DNA from 4 places in the Desulfitobacterium elongatum genome. Region 4 is predicted to be linked to each of the others. Evidence: riboswitches for the same ligand, from Rfam matches in the RefSeq annotation. Region 4 holds a riboswitch; each other region holds the start of a gene.
The links. Region 4 has a riboswitch for cyclic di-GMP ahead of ACZ42W_RS08465 (DNRLRE domain-containing protein). Riboswitches for the same ligand answer to the same signal wherever they lie in the genome.
Positions count from the first base shown of each region.

Region 1: linked by a shared signal. The riboswitch ahead of ACZ42W_RS02670 (response regulator transcription factor) and the one ahead of ACZ42W_RS08465 (DNRLRE domain-containing protein) in region 4 are both predicted to bind cyclic di-GMP.
Region 2: linked by a shared signal. The riboswitch ahead of ACZ42W_RS18115 (ArsB/NhaD family transporter) and the one ahead of ACZ42W_RS08465 (DNRLRE domain-containing protein) in region 4 are both predicted to bind cyclic di-GMP.
Region 3: linked by a shared signal. The riboswitch ahead of ACZ42W_RS21130 (YvrJ family protein) and the one ahead of ACZ42W_RS08465 (DNRLRE domain-containing protein) in region 4 are both predicted to bind cyclic di-GMP.

Region 1 is NZ_AP038772.1:596,047-599,255, reverse strand. Features, by position in the region: gene ACZ42W_RS02685 (GGDEF domain-containing protein) at 1-395, opposite strand, end outside; partial or broken gene ACZ42W_RS02680 (hypothetical protein) at 405-518, opposite strand; gene ACZ42W_RS02675 (hypothetical protein) at 515-862, opposite strand; cyclic di-GMP riboswitch class I at 1,235-1,317, shown strand; gene ACZ42W_RS02670 (response regulator transcription factor) at 1,462-1,827, shown strand; gene ACZ42W_RS02665 (ATP-binding protein) at 1,833-3,209, shown strand, end outside.
Region 2 is NZ_AP038772.1:3,814,137-3,817,345, reverse strand. Features, by position in the region: gene ACZ42W_RS18120 (glutamine synthetase III family protein) at 1-99, opposite strand, end outside; gene ACZ42W_RS18115 (ArsB/NhaD family transporter) at 337-1,611, opposite strand; cyclic di-GMP riboswitch class I at 1,773-1,872, opposite strand; gene ACZ42W_RS18110 (ArsB/NhaD family transporter) at 1,980-3,203, opposite strand.
Region 3 is NZ_AP038772.1:4,495,376-4,498,584, forward strand. Features, by position in the region: gene ACZ42W_RS21120 (OFA family MFS transporter) at 1-637, shown strand, start outside; gene ACZ42W_RS21125 (hypothetical protein) at 736-1,134, opposite strand; gene ACZ42W_RS21130 (YvrJ family protein) at 1,438-1,596, opposite strand; cyclic di-GMP riboswitch class I at 1,822-1,912, opposite strand; gene ACZ42W_RS21135 (tetratricopeptide repeat protein) at 2,325-3,209, shown strand, end outside.
Region 4 is NZ_AP038772.1:1,778,737-1,781,945, reverse strand. Features, by position in the region: gene ACZ42W_RS08465 (DNRLRE domain-containing protein) at 1-1,649, opposite strand, end outside; cyclic di-GMP riboswitch class I at 1,886-1,970, opposite strand; gene ACZ42W_RS08460 (gluconokinase) at 2,112-3,209, opposite strand, start outside.

The DNA.
Region 1 (3,209 bases), 1.2 Mb from region 4:
ATAATGTCCCCTACTGTATGACCGTAAGTTTTATCAATTACACCAAAATTGTTTAAATCTAAAAAAATAATGCTGATTTCTTGCTTATTTCCTAGGAGTCGAACACCGTGATAGTATATGTAATCACTCTTATAAAGCCCGGTTAGCAAGTCAGTATGGGACGCTAAATGTATATCGAGCAGATTGCGGGATAGAATACCGGATAACAGTCCTTCCTCCTGAACCAATAACACATCCAATCCTGTATCTTCAAAAAGTTCTTTGGCCTCCCAAAGCGGCATTTCTGCAGGAATGATTACTGGTTCCTGGCACATAGCGTCGGCAACAATTCTATTGGGATGCGTTCTCAGTAAATCCTTGTATGTTATTACTCCAACCAGATTATCTGCGTCCATTACCGGACAACAACCATTTCCCGATTCCAATAGATATGACCTAATCTTGGACACTCCATCCAAAACATTAACCGCTGAAAATTCTTTAGAATAGATATTTGCAACTCGCTTCACGTTTATCATAAATCGATAGATTTGCTGACGTGCACAGTTATGTTGACATGGGCTTTAATAATCATGCTTGCGTCAACTATCCTTTCTCCCTCCTCAATAATAAATTGACTTAATTTTTCTTCCTCGATCATCTTGATAAGAGCATTGCGTACTACGATGGCCTCTATGACCGGGTGATTAACCTTAATGATTTTGTATTGATCTGGGCTAAGGACATCGACCATCCTTTTCACTGCCTCCGGACCGATAGGTGCATCTCGACCCACAATTAAAACGTCTTGCATGGGAGGCATTTCAAATTCAGTAAGGTGCATTTGAATCTCTGCTCTTTTGGGTTCTTTCACAATACCCACGGTAAGACCTCCATTTGAAAAATATATTTTAACCCTAGAATTAGTTTATCTCAAATAATCATTACCATTCTTAATAAAAAACACCGCCTGGCTGCGGTTCAACTCACAAACTCGTGAAGTGCAATTATGAATCACTCCAGACCAATTTTCAACACATTATTTGTATCATAATCCATAATCTACTATTTTTCAACTATTTCTGAAATTTTAATTCTTACCAGGAAGGCAGTTTGAATAATAGCCCCCACTAATTTTCATCTTAGCCGCATTTGGTCCAATCTCCGTTATAACCTCCCTTCTGTATTAAATTTCATATATAGACAATTTACGCTAAAGGCTTTATAATTTTTAAAACAATGGAAATATTTATCATACTATGAAGAGCAAAATTGTCGAAAGACAATGACGCAAAGCTAAAGGGTCTAATGCATTAGCAATGATAGCCAGCTGCCAGGAGATTTACTTCCTGGTATTTTATTTTTCTAATTGGTTACGTTTATTCCATTTACACCAAAGGTTTTGAACAAAGAATTAAACCACACTAAATTTGGAATGGATTCGCACGGGGTTAAACAGTTTGTATAACTGGGGGGTTAAACTTGAAGAAAATACTTGTGGCTGACGACGAAAGAGCCTTAAGGATGCTAATTACCGGAACATTGGAAATAGGTGACTTTTCAGTGGTTGAAGCCGATAATGGCATGGATGCTTGGAAAATAATTACCCAGGAAAGACTCGATCTTGTGATTCTAGATGTTATGATGCCGGGAATGACAGGTTATGAAGTTTGCCGATTGATCAAATCTACCCATGGACTGCAGAAAATTAAAGTAATAATCCTTACGGCTAAGGGACAGCAATCCGATAAAGAGGCAGCGCGGGAGGCACTTGCTGACTTTTATATCGCCAAACCGTTTAGCCCGGCCCAGCTGTTATCTATTGTGGAAGAGATTTTGGGAGATTAAAAAATATGAAGAGAAAAATCATATATAGAAACGTTTTAATGGCGGAACAACTGCGTAGGGAAAACGATGAACTGGCATACCTCAATGCTCAACTCATAAATAAACAAGCTGAGCTCCAGGAACAGAAAGCAATCGTCGAAGAACTCAATGCCCAATTAGAAAAGGAAAGCAACAAGAATCAAAAGCAAAAGGATACCCTGCAGGCGATCATCGACTCAATAGAGACCGGTATCGCCATGATTGATACTACTGGCAAAACAATCTTTATGAATAAGTTTTGGCGAAGGATCTTTCGTTACGATAATGGGAACGATGGTATGCATACTAGCTCGTGGGGCAATTTTGATGCCGACAGTTTAATCCGAAAGGTTGTTGCCGGGTCGACTAACGCCGAGCAAATACTAGCAAGGCTAAGTGAGTCGCTGGATAACTTTGATAAAAATTACCGAGAGGAATTAGAATATAGTGAATTTGCACATAGGTACTGCAGGATCTCTTCAGAACCTTGCCACTCCTCCGACAACCAAGCACTTGGACGGATTTTCCGTTTCCGAGATATTACTCGTTATAAGGAAATTGATTTACTCAAATCGGAATTGATCAGCACTGTGAGTCATGAACTGAGGACCCCAATGAGTAGTATTATGGGTTTTTCTGAACTGCTTTTGACTCGTCAGTTGTCACCGGAGCGTTCAAAGCAATACATTGAGATAATTCACGAACAAGCCGACCGATTAACAAAGCTCATTAGTGACTTCTTAGACATCCAGCGCATGGAAAGTGGCAAGCAAATCTTCGACAAGCAGCGCATCAATTTTGAAGAGGTCATTAGTCAAACAAGTGAATTATTTGGCAATACCGGAGAAAAACATAAGATTATTTTTAACTTCGACCAATTAGAACCCATTTTCATTTATGGTGATCGTGATAAATTGTTACAAGTAATGTCCAATCTATTGTCCAACGCCATTAAATATAGCCCCCGGGGAGGAGAAATTTCCATCAGAGTTCTAGTCCATGATGATATGCTTCAAGTCAGTATTACGGATCATGGTTTAGGGATACCTGAGGAAGCAAAAACAAAGCTTTTTGAAAAGTTCTTCAGAGTGAATAATAACGACCGCCGTGAAATTGGTGGGACAGGATTGGGGTTGGCCATTTGCAAGGAAATTATACAAGCTCATAATGGGATAATCTGGGTTGAGTCACTCTATGGCGTGGGAAGTACTTTCCATTTTACTCTTCCGATTGAGCAACCAGCTTCATCATGGTCTCAAAGCACCTTTATAATTAAAGAACACCCTATGATCAACGAATATGGAAAACATTCAATTCTGATTGTTGAAGATGATGAGAATTTAGCGAACCTAGTTGAAACAATT
Region 2 (3,209 bases), 2.0 Mb from region 4:
TCCTTCGTCAATCGTTTTTCGTAATGCTTTATACGTGTATTTGGGTAGTCGTTCTCTCATTGCCGCGTCATTAAAAACGTTCAGTCCAAAGATATCCATCTCATTTTCCTCCCTAATTTCTGTTAACAAAAAACAGAAAAAGGCCCTCAATAGGATTCCCTTGATCAGAAATCTCTAAAGAGCGCCTTTGCTCTTCGAAAGCCTTATTGATAGGCTAACATATTTCTTGAAAAAACTCAAGAATTGACTTGCAAAATAGATTAACAAAATATTAGTGAGCGCATCTAAGGAACAAACGGCTAGTGCAATTAGAAGTGGCGAAAACGGCGGAACAGCTTAATAGTACCTCAGAAGAATGTATCCAGTTGCAATGATTACCGAGACAATCATAAAGGGAAAACCTATTTTTAAGAACTGCTTATAGGTAATAGGTAAGCCATTCTTCTCAGCAATTCCTGCGACAATAACATTGGCTGAGGCACCGACTAAGGAACCGTTTCCACCGAGGCAAGCACCAAGGGCCAAAGCCCACCACAAGGGCTTTATTTCCTCAGGGCCGAAATCACCGAGGGTCCCTAGTTTTTGAATAAGTGGAATCATGGTTGCCACAAAGGGAATGTTATCCACAAAGGCAGAGAAGATTGCGGAAATCCAGAGGATGAGTATGGCCATCAGGAAGGGATCGCCACCGGTTAAGCCTATGCTCCAATTGGCAACTCGGTCAAGAACTCCCACTTCAACAAGTCCTCCGACCAAGATAAATAATCCGGCAAAGAAGAAGATTGTAGGCCATTCGATCGCTAAAAATACCTCTTCAGGCTCTTCGTGACTGAGGATCATCAAGAGCATCGCGCCTGTCAGAGCAATCGTTGCACTCTCAACGTGGAGAACAGAATGGAGAATAAAACCAAGGATAGTCAATCCAAGAACGAGAAGAGACTTCTTCAGTAAAGCCCAATCCTTGATATAGTCTAATTCATTTTGTTTCATCAACTGTTCAATTGACTCTTGATCCGTAGTTAATTCGCGGCGATAGACAAAGTAGAAGCCAAGGAGTGTAACGGCGAGAATAATAATTACTGGAGGAGCTAAGTTTAGGATAAAGTCGCCAAAGGAAAGTCCAGCAGGTCCGGAAATCATAATATTAGGGGGATCCCCAATGAGGGTAGCTGTTCCACCAATATTACTGGCTAGAATCTGAGTGAGCAGAAAGGGAGTTGGATTAATTTTCAAGGTATCAGCAATGGCAATAGCGACAGGGACAATCAGAAGAACCGTGGTTACATTGTCGAGAAAAGCAGATAATATAGCAGTGAGTAAGGAAAGCGCTAGCAAAAGTTTGGTGGGATTTCCTCCCACCTTTTTAGCAACCCAGATAGCCAGAAAACCAAAGACACCAGAGCGTCGGGTGATATCGACAATAATCATCATCCCTATGAGGAGACCCAGTGTATTCCAATCAATATGATGAATCGCAGTTTCTTGTGATAAAACTCCAAACAGGACGAGGAGTGCTGCACCAGAGGCCGCTGCAACGGCACGAGGAATCTTCTCGAAGACAATAAAAGTATAGGCGACTAGGAAAATTACACAGGTTAGTATGAGCGTCATAAGAAACCTCCATTTTACGATTATATTATTTTAACAGGAATTGTGTTGCTGCAGCTCTTTAAGCTAAGTTTATCCTCCTTTCAATCAGACTAATTCTTAAAAAACAAAAATAGAAAGAGAGCAGTCCAATAAGGAACTGCTCTCCCCTGAGAAGTTCAAAGACTTGTAGCTTGGCGATCCTAGCTGATGTTAGTTATTCATGCAGCCGTAGACCCATAGCTTTAGCGTCCTTCGCTTTCGCGAAGTTTACCCCAACACAAGAACACGTTTTCAATTATTAAAGGCACTTTCATTATACCATAAAATGTCGATGTCGCTCAAGTTATACGATTTTTTGGTTTAAAACCTAGACGAACGTAATCCTTATTCTAGAAGTAAAACAAAAGAAGATAACCCGTAGAAATAACAATAGACACGAGCATTAGTGGAAAGGCTAGTTTCATAAAACCGGCGAAGGTCATTTTATAGCCATTCTTCTCTGCTAAACCTGCCACAATGACATTGGCTGAAGCTCCAATAATCGTTCCGTTTCCACCAAGGCAGGCTCCAAGTGATAAGGCCCACCAAAGCGGTTCGAGGGCTTCTGGGGTCATTCCGCCAAGGGTTCCCATTTGATGAATTAACGGAATCATCGTAGCGACAAAGGGAATATTATCGACAAAGGCGGAGGCAATGGCTGAGAGCCATAGAATGAGCATTCCCGTGAGTTTGAAGTTCCCGGCAGTTACATTGAGTGCCCATTGAGCAAGTCGGTTAATTAACCCGGTCTCAACTAAACCACCGACGACGATGAATAGCCCTGCAAAAAAGAAGAGTGAGGGCCATTCAATTGATAGGAATATATCTTCTGGTTCCTCCTTTGAAATGAGCATCAAAAGAGCTGCGCCAGACAGGGCAATCGTGGCGGACTCTAAATGCAACATCTGATGAAGTATGAATCCAAGGATTGTCAAACCAAGAACTAAAAGACTCTTTCTTAAGAGCGCATAATCTTTGATCTCTTCAAGAGGGTTAACTTGCGTAACTTTTTGTTTCACCTCGTCACTCACTTTTAGTTTATTGCGATAGAGAAAATAGAAAATTAGCATAGTGACGATATGTATGACAATAATCACAGGAGTTAGGTTGACTAAAAAGTCCATAAATCCAAGATGAGTTTGACTTCCAATCATGATGTTGGGTGGATCCCCGATTAATGTGGCTGTTCCGCCAATATTGCTCGCTAAAATCTGACTCATGAGGAAGGGGATTGGGTTGAGTCCCATAGCTCCTGCGATAGTGAAGGTAATGGGAACAATAAGTAAAACCGTGGTGACATTGTCAAGGAAGGCCGAAAGAAGTGCTGTAATCGTAGCTAAAGAAATTAATATCCGGATTGGTTCACCTTTCGAAATCTGAACTGCTTTTACCGCTAAGTACTGGAAAACACCCGTCTTCCGAGTAATTCCTACGATAATCATCATTCCGATCAATAGGCCGAGTGTATTCCAATCAATATGTTCGATGGCCACTTCCTGGGAAAGAACGCCTATAAGGATTAAGATCATCCCGCCCAACAAGGCTGCAATGGCACGATGAACCTTCTCAGACATGATAAG
Region 3 (3,209 bases), 2.1 Mb from region 4:
CCTTCACGAAGTTAAGATTGAGTTTACTTGGCAAGAGATGCTCAAAGATTCTCGCTTCTACCTGCTTTGGATTATGTTTGGTTCCGGGGCAACAGCCGGTCTTATGATTATTGGGCAACTATCCACAATCACCAAGGTGCAGACTGGGGTTTCTTGGGGATATGCCATGGTAGCCTTACTCGCAATTTTTAATGCAGGTGGCAGAATCTTAGCGGGTTGGCTTTCAGATCGAATCGGAAGAAGCTGGACGATGCGAATTTTCTTCACCTTACAAGCTCTGAATATGATTGCCTTTAACTTCTATGACACCCCGGCCCTCATTGCCTGCGGTGCCTCACTCGCTGGACTCAGCTATGGTTCACTCCTTTCCCTTTTCCCCTCAGCGACCTATGACTTCTTTGGCACAAAAAACGGTGGAGTTAATTACGGTCTCGTCTTCACGGCTTGGGGAGTAGGAGGAGTACTCGGACCACTGATGGCAGGTGCGGTCGTGGACCTCACCAAAAACTACTTCATCGCCTACCTCATTGCTGCTTCACTTTGCCTAGTTGCTACTCTCCTCACCTTCCTCTTGAAAGCGAAACCCATTGAAACAGCATCTGGTGAGCGAATACTCGTCCAAGAAGCATGTGAATAATTTTTGGTAGTCTAAGGAGTCACTCCACTATATTTTGGGTGACTCCTTTTTCAATAACTTTCAGACGAAGAATTGACTTATTGTCATTCGCAGAAACCCTAGGATAAGCTCACTCCAAATCTAAAGGGCAGGTAGATAACATTGCCTCGTTTCTCATACATAAAATGTGTTGAATTCTTTGATAAAATTGAATCTATGGCTCCTGTAGGTTCTTTAGTTACTGTGGTTGAAAGAGGTGATATGTGTGCTGTTGTTTCTGGAAATTCCTTCAGAAGCATTGCAACTTTCGTAAGCTCTACCGTTATATCCACCCGTAATTGGTGCCCGATAAAATAACGTTCTAAGCTAGCCCGACTCATGTGCGCTAACCTTTGTGAAACGTTTTTTTCTGTCAACTCTAGCAATTCCCCACTGAATTCCTGATAGGCTGGATATAATCGCAAAAATTCAGAGAGAACTTCCTTTGTTTTCTGCCTTAAGCTTGTATAGGGCATCATCGATTTTCACCTCTCTTTTATAGAGTCATAACTCCAAGTGTATACCTCTAGTTCTATTATCAAATTTTCCCAGTTTCTTTTCGTCAATCCAAAGGATACCTTTTAGGTTACCCATTGGGTGCATATCGTAATATCTCTATGGATAACTATGTCCCTCTTTAGAAGTATATGAATAATACTTTTGTCTACTTGAAGTTTATAAATTAAAAAACGCCCATAGTGGAGCGAACAAAAAAGAAGAGCATCTAATGCCCAGAATGAACGCGCATTTAATGCTCTTTTACTCATAATCTTAGGAGTTAGTTATTCATCATGTTCCATAGCTGCTTTAAGCTCTTGTACTACTGTAGTCAAATGATCCAGTTTTTTCTCGAATTTAACCAAGAGATAAGTCGAGACGGCTATTGGGAAGCCAAAGTTACCCAGCAATGTAAACCAAAGACCGTTTTCATCACCTGGCATAGAAACTCCCTCCCATCTATTTATAAAAAGACGGACTCCATTACTCTTATCACCTCCCCACCCATCATTTTTCCGTTGAGTAACCGCCCCTAGATAAGATCAACTAGACTTCAGACAAGAATTAAAAGCTCCACTAGAAGTTAGTTTTCTTTACCTTGGAAGAAGCCGCTGCCCTTATGGAGACAAAAAAACTGCCTTATAAGGGCAGAAAGGGAATTTTTACGTAACTGTAGCCAGGCTATCATAGTGCATCTACGCACCTTAGACCCTAACGGCTTTGCGTCCCCAACTTTCGGTGAGTTTGCCCTTTTTACACCATATACAATTAAAATCTCTAGTAGGTTTAAAAAACTAAGGTTTGAATTTAGGCGTATACAATAATGTCCATGAGAGGCTGGAACTCGAAACCCACTGCAGCTAAAGTGAACGCGATAACTAGTCCCACGATGATAAACTTCTTCATTGATATCCCCCCTTTGATACCATAATAAACCAAATCCAGAACACCTTTGTGATGAGAATCCTGTCGCAATTGGCGGTCGTTTCCTCCATCTGCTTTTTTCTCCCCTATTCAGCAGAAATCTTGAGAAAAACTTCTTTCTGCTCTTATTTTTGTCAATTATTCTTAGTCCTAAATTAACGTACGAAGCCGATTTTAGCAGGGGATTACTAGGCAGATGGCAAATTAAACCATAAGTGTATTGATTGTCACTTGAGGGGGCGGGAACATGGATCAACGTTTTGACCAACTTCTCCAGAGTCAAGAGCTTAGCTTGTCCGAACTTGCTCGATGCTCTCAGATTACGCCAGGATATTTATCCAAAATTTTTAATGGCAAAATCTCTAACGTGAGTCTAGGTATTTTAGCTAGAATTTCTAAACAACTTGGTCTTCCCGTGGAGGATCTCGTTAGAATGATAAAAGAGGAAAACTTTTTACCCAAGGCTTTAAATCCTATAACAAGTACCGGAACACAGCCTCAATCCTTTGAAGAAGCTGTTCAGAGTGCGCTTGATGCTCTCGAATCCGATGACAATGAAGGGTTCTACTCTTGGTCTGAAAGAATTAGATATATACCTTCTCCCTTACAGAAAAACTATGAGAAATGGTTTGAGGGGCTTCAGTTAGCCTATGAAAACCTCTATGATTCTGCACTTGAAAAGTTTCTATCTGCCCAAGGATTTAAAGCTCGCTCCGCTCTAGAAAGGCGCTTCAAGGCAAAAATCATCTCTGGAATTGCGAGCCTTTACCTTGGCCAAGGGAATTATAAGAAGGCCCTTTCCATGTTTCGAAAAAGTCTCATGACTTGGGAGGAAGGGGTCCACTCAGGGACAGTCTACCTTAATATGGGGACCCTCAATCGAAGAAATGGTGCATACAACTCTGCTGAACTTTGTTATCGTTCAGCCCTTTTGACCCCAGTCCCCTATATCCAGCTTCTGGGCTATGCTGCGTTAGGACAACTCTATATGGATCAGAAAAGACTTCCTGAGGCACGCGCAGCACTATTGCAAGGTTATTGCTTGGCCAAGAATTTACCTGGAGATCGAGGGAAAGGAGAACTTTTCTGCAACCTGGGAAAGTACTATAAGGAAATCTGGCGCATAGAAAAG
Region 4 (3,209 bases):
TAATTCCCATCCGGTTCGACACTGCCAGCAAAGCCGTCACTATTATCAGGAACAGTCATGTATTCCAAAATGGTGTGTGGCTTTGCCATCCCATCTGCGGTCAAGCCGATAAATTGAAGCAACCCATCATTGCTCGCTGCGGCATATGGGCGTAGATTAATTTCAGGTCTAATCAAGGGCATATCCGAGTCGATCTCTTCGCTATCCTCATACGTGATTTCGACATAGGGAGTTGGAAAAGAGGTGTTATCTGCTGAGGCAAAAACCTCTGCCTGCTCGGTCTCATAGGTATACCGCAGGACAACTCCATTATTGGGCGCTCCGCTATACCAATCCTTCATCAGCTGAGTCATATCCCAACCCACATACCCTACAGAGCCATCAATCGTCGTCTCCGTCTCATACTGGGTTTCCTGAGGCTGGTTATTCCAGGTTAGTCCCGAGATGGAGAAAGGTTGTTTTATACGTTGAAGTTCGATAGCCCTAGAGGTATTGCTCCAGCTGGTATATTTGTACATTTGGAGGGAAGCAGATTTGACTTCTTGGTCCTCACCAATATTTGGAAGATTGAATTTGAGGAACGTCCGAGTCCTTAAATGAGCTTCAATAAAATTTGCTATATTACCACTTTTGATTCCATCATCATAGCCGATATAGGAATAAGGATTATCTGTATAAACGTTTGGAGAACCTTGTTCCACGGTAGTATCCTGAAGCTGTTCGCTTCCAAGCGTAATTGAAGGATCAATTTTGACAGGATATGCGCGTTCTGGTGCTTCCAACCACTCTTTATCAGCTGTGATTATAATCTGATCTTTAGTAAAAAGATTTTTATCAAGCTGAATTTCGACCTTACCCGAAATTACTCCATTGCCATCGATCATGTACGGTGCAGACAACACCCATGATGGTGTAGTACTGCCCTTTTCATAGCCGAATATTGATCCACTCTCTTCCCTCAACTCTAAACCAGATGTGTCCACTGCAAAGCTAAACGTGTTTTTATCCACGTAATTATTAAGGATAATATCTTCTTTGACTTTCGTGTTGAGAACGGTATATTGGACATCAATTCCATCAAAGACATCATTGTAGAGAATAGCATTCTCGTTAATTGCGCTTTGGCTGTAATCCCCTTCTAACGGAATAAGATTAAGGGTAACATCGCCCTTTTCGACCTGAATCGGCAATTCCTTGTTTATAATTGCTGGAAAACGCACCTTATAATCATTTGCTTTATTTTCATAGACCGAACTCACATTTTCACCTTTAATGTTTGCTTTATCACTTGCTTCGCTGTCTGCTTCATTCTTTGATCGATTTTTACCTTGTTCGGCTACTAAATCGCCCTTTGCCTCTGTCTTCGAGGTTAGATTATTGCCCTTCACAGGCACTAAAGTGTTGTCAATGTCAAGTAAGGCCCCTGATGCATCTTTGAAATGAATTTTGTTAAGATAGAGAAAGGTTTTTTGTCCTTGATCATTTTTAAAGGTCTTGCTATTTTCAGTTCTTTTCTCGATGATTTCTTTCCCTTTGGCAATACTTAATTCGTGAGGTTTTTTCTTTTGACTAACTTGTGGAAGCTTTTTAGGCTTTTCTGTTTTCCCTTTAGCAAGGGAAACATCTTTTACTTTCTCCTTTAAGGGCAAGGATTACCATAATATTTTCCTTTTTCACCATTTGTACTAATGGAATTCCCTGCTAAGGCAAAATCTAAATATATGGTATTCCAGAGAAAACAAGTCATCAGTAGCACACTAATTACCTTCTTATTGAACTTCCCAAACATTTCTTTCCTCCAAATCTCTTTCTTTTTAATAAATAAAAAAAAGCTTTTCTCCTATTTGGGAGAAAAGCTAAAAACATAATTATAATTCTGCTCATAATCAGCAACTTGGCAATCATAGCTCTATAGCCTTAGACCCATAGCTTTGCGTCTCCACCTTTCAGTGGATTTGCCTATTAAATTAAAAAAATTCTGTTACAACTTGGTTGTTTAACCAACTTGTAACAGAATACCATACACCTTTAGCGAAATGTGTCGTAATAAGAAGATTAGATATAGATTTGCCTTTGCTGCGATATCTTTAAAGGCTTTTCTCTAAAGCAGCTTACAAGCTAACGTAGATTTTATCATAGAGTTCTTTGTACTTTATGTACTCTGAATTATATAATTCTACCTGTGCCTTTTGAGGCTTGATTACACGGTCCACCTTCATAAAACGCCTACTTTCGCTCAAAGCAGAGATTTTCCCTAAAGATAGCCAGGCAAGAAGAACAGCTCCAAAAGCCGATCCTTGCGGCTCACCGAGCGCTTCAAGTGGTTGATTTAGGACGTCTGCTACAATCTGTACCCACGTTGGAGAAGCCATAAATCCCCCGCCAATCCGAAGTGAAGTCACTTTTCCAGCCATCTCCTGAATCGGTTCGTAAACGCTTCTAATCCTGTAAGCCACTCCTTCCATAGCAGCCCGAGCAAAATGTCCTGGTCCATGAGCAAAGTCTAGCCCTATTAATGCTGCTCGGATATCGGAATTCCAATTTGGAGAGCGCTCACCCGTCAGAAAGGGCATAAGCATCAGTCCATCTGATCCAGTTCGCGTAGTAGCTGCAAGTTTTTCAACTTCTTCAAAACTAATTCCATGTAGCCAATTCTGGCGTACCCATTGTAACGTGAGTCCAGCATTGTTAATTGCTCCACCGACAACCCAAGCATTCGGTGACAGATAATAACACCACGTCCGTCCCAATCGATCTAAAGTGGGTTTATCCACCGTAATCCGTGCAGCTCCACTCGTTCCGATCATAACCGTAACCTCACCTGGGTCAATCGCTCCAGCACCTAAACTGGAGAGTACCCCGTCCCCCGCTCCGATGACCACTTTGACTTTCGAGTCCAAACCTAGTTTTATTAAAACTTCTTCTTTCAATCCTTCAAACACTGTAGTCGTTGGCACAATCTCAGAAAGTTGATCTGCTCGTACTCCGATGCGTCTTAAAATTTCTTCGTCCCAAGTCATCTGATGAACATTATAAAGTCCCGAGCTTGTCGCAATTGAGGTATCGACTACGTATTTACCAAACCAGCGGTAAAAAAGTAGCTCTTTTAAGGAGATAAAACGCTCAGTTTCTCCAAAGACACTCGGTTCAAACTGTCTGAGCCAGGCGAGTTTTCCAGGAAGATACATAGGGTGAAGTGGGCAACAGGT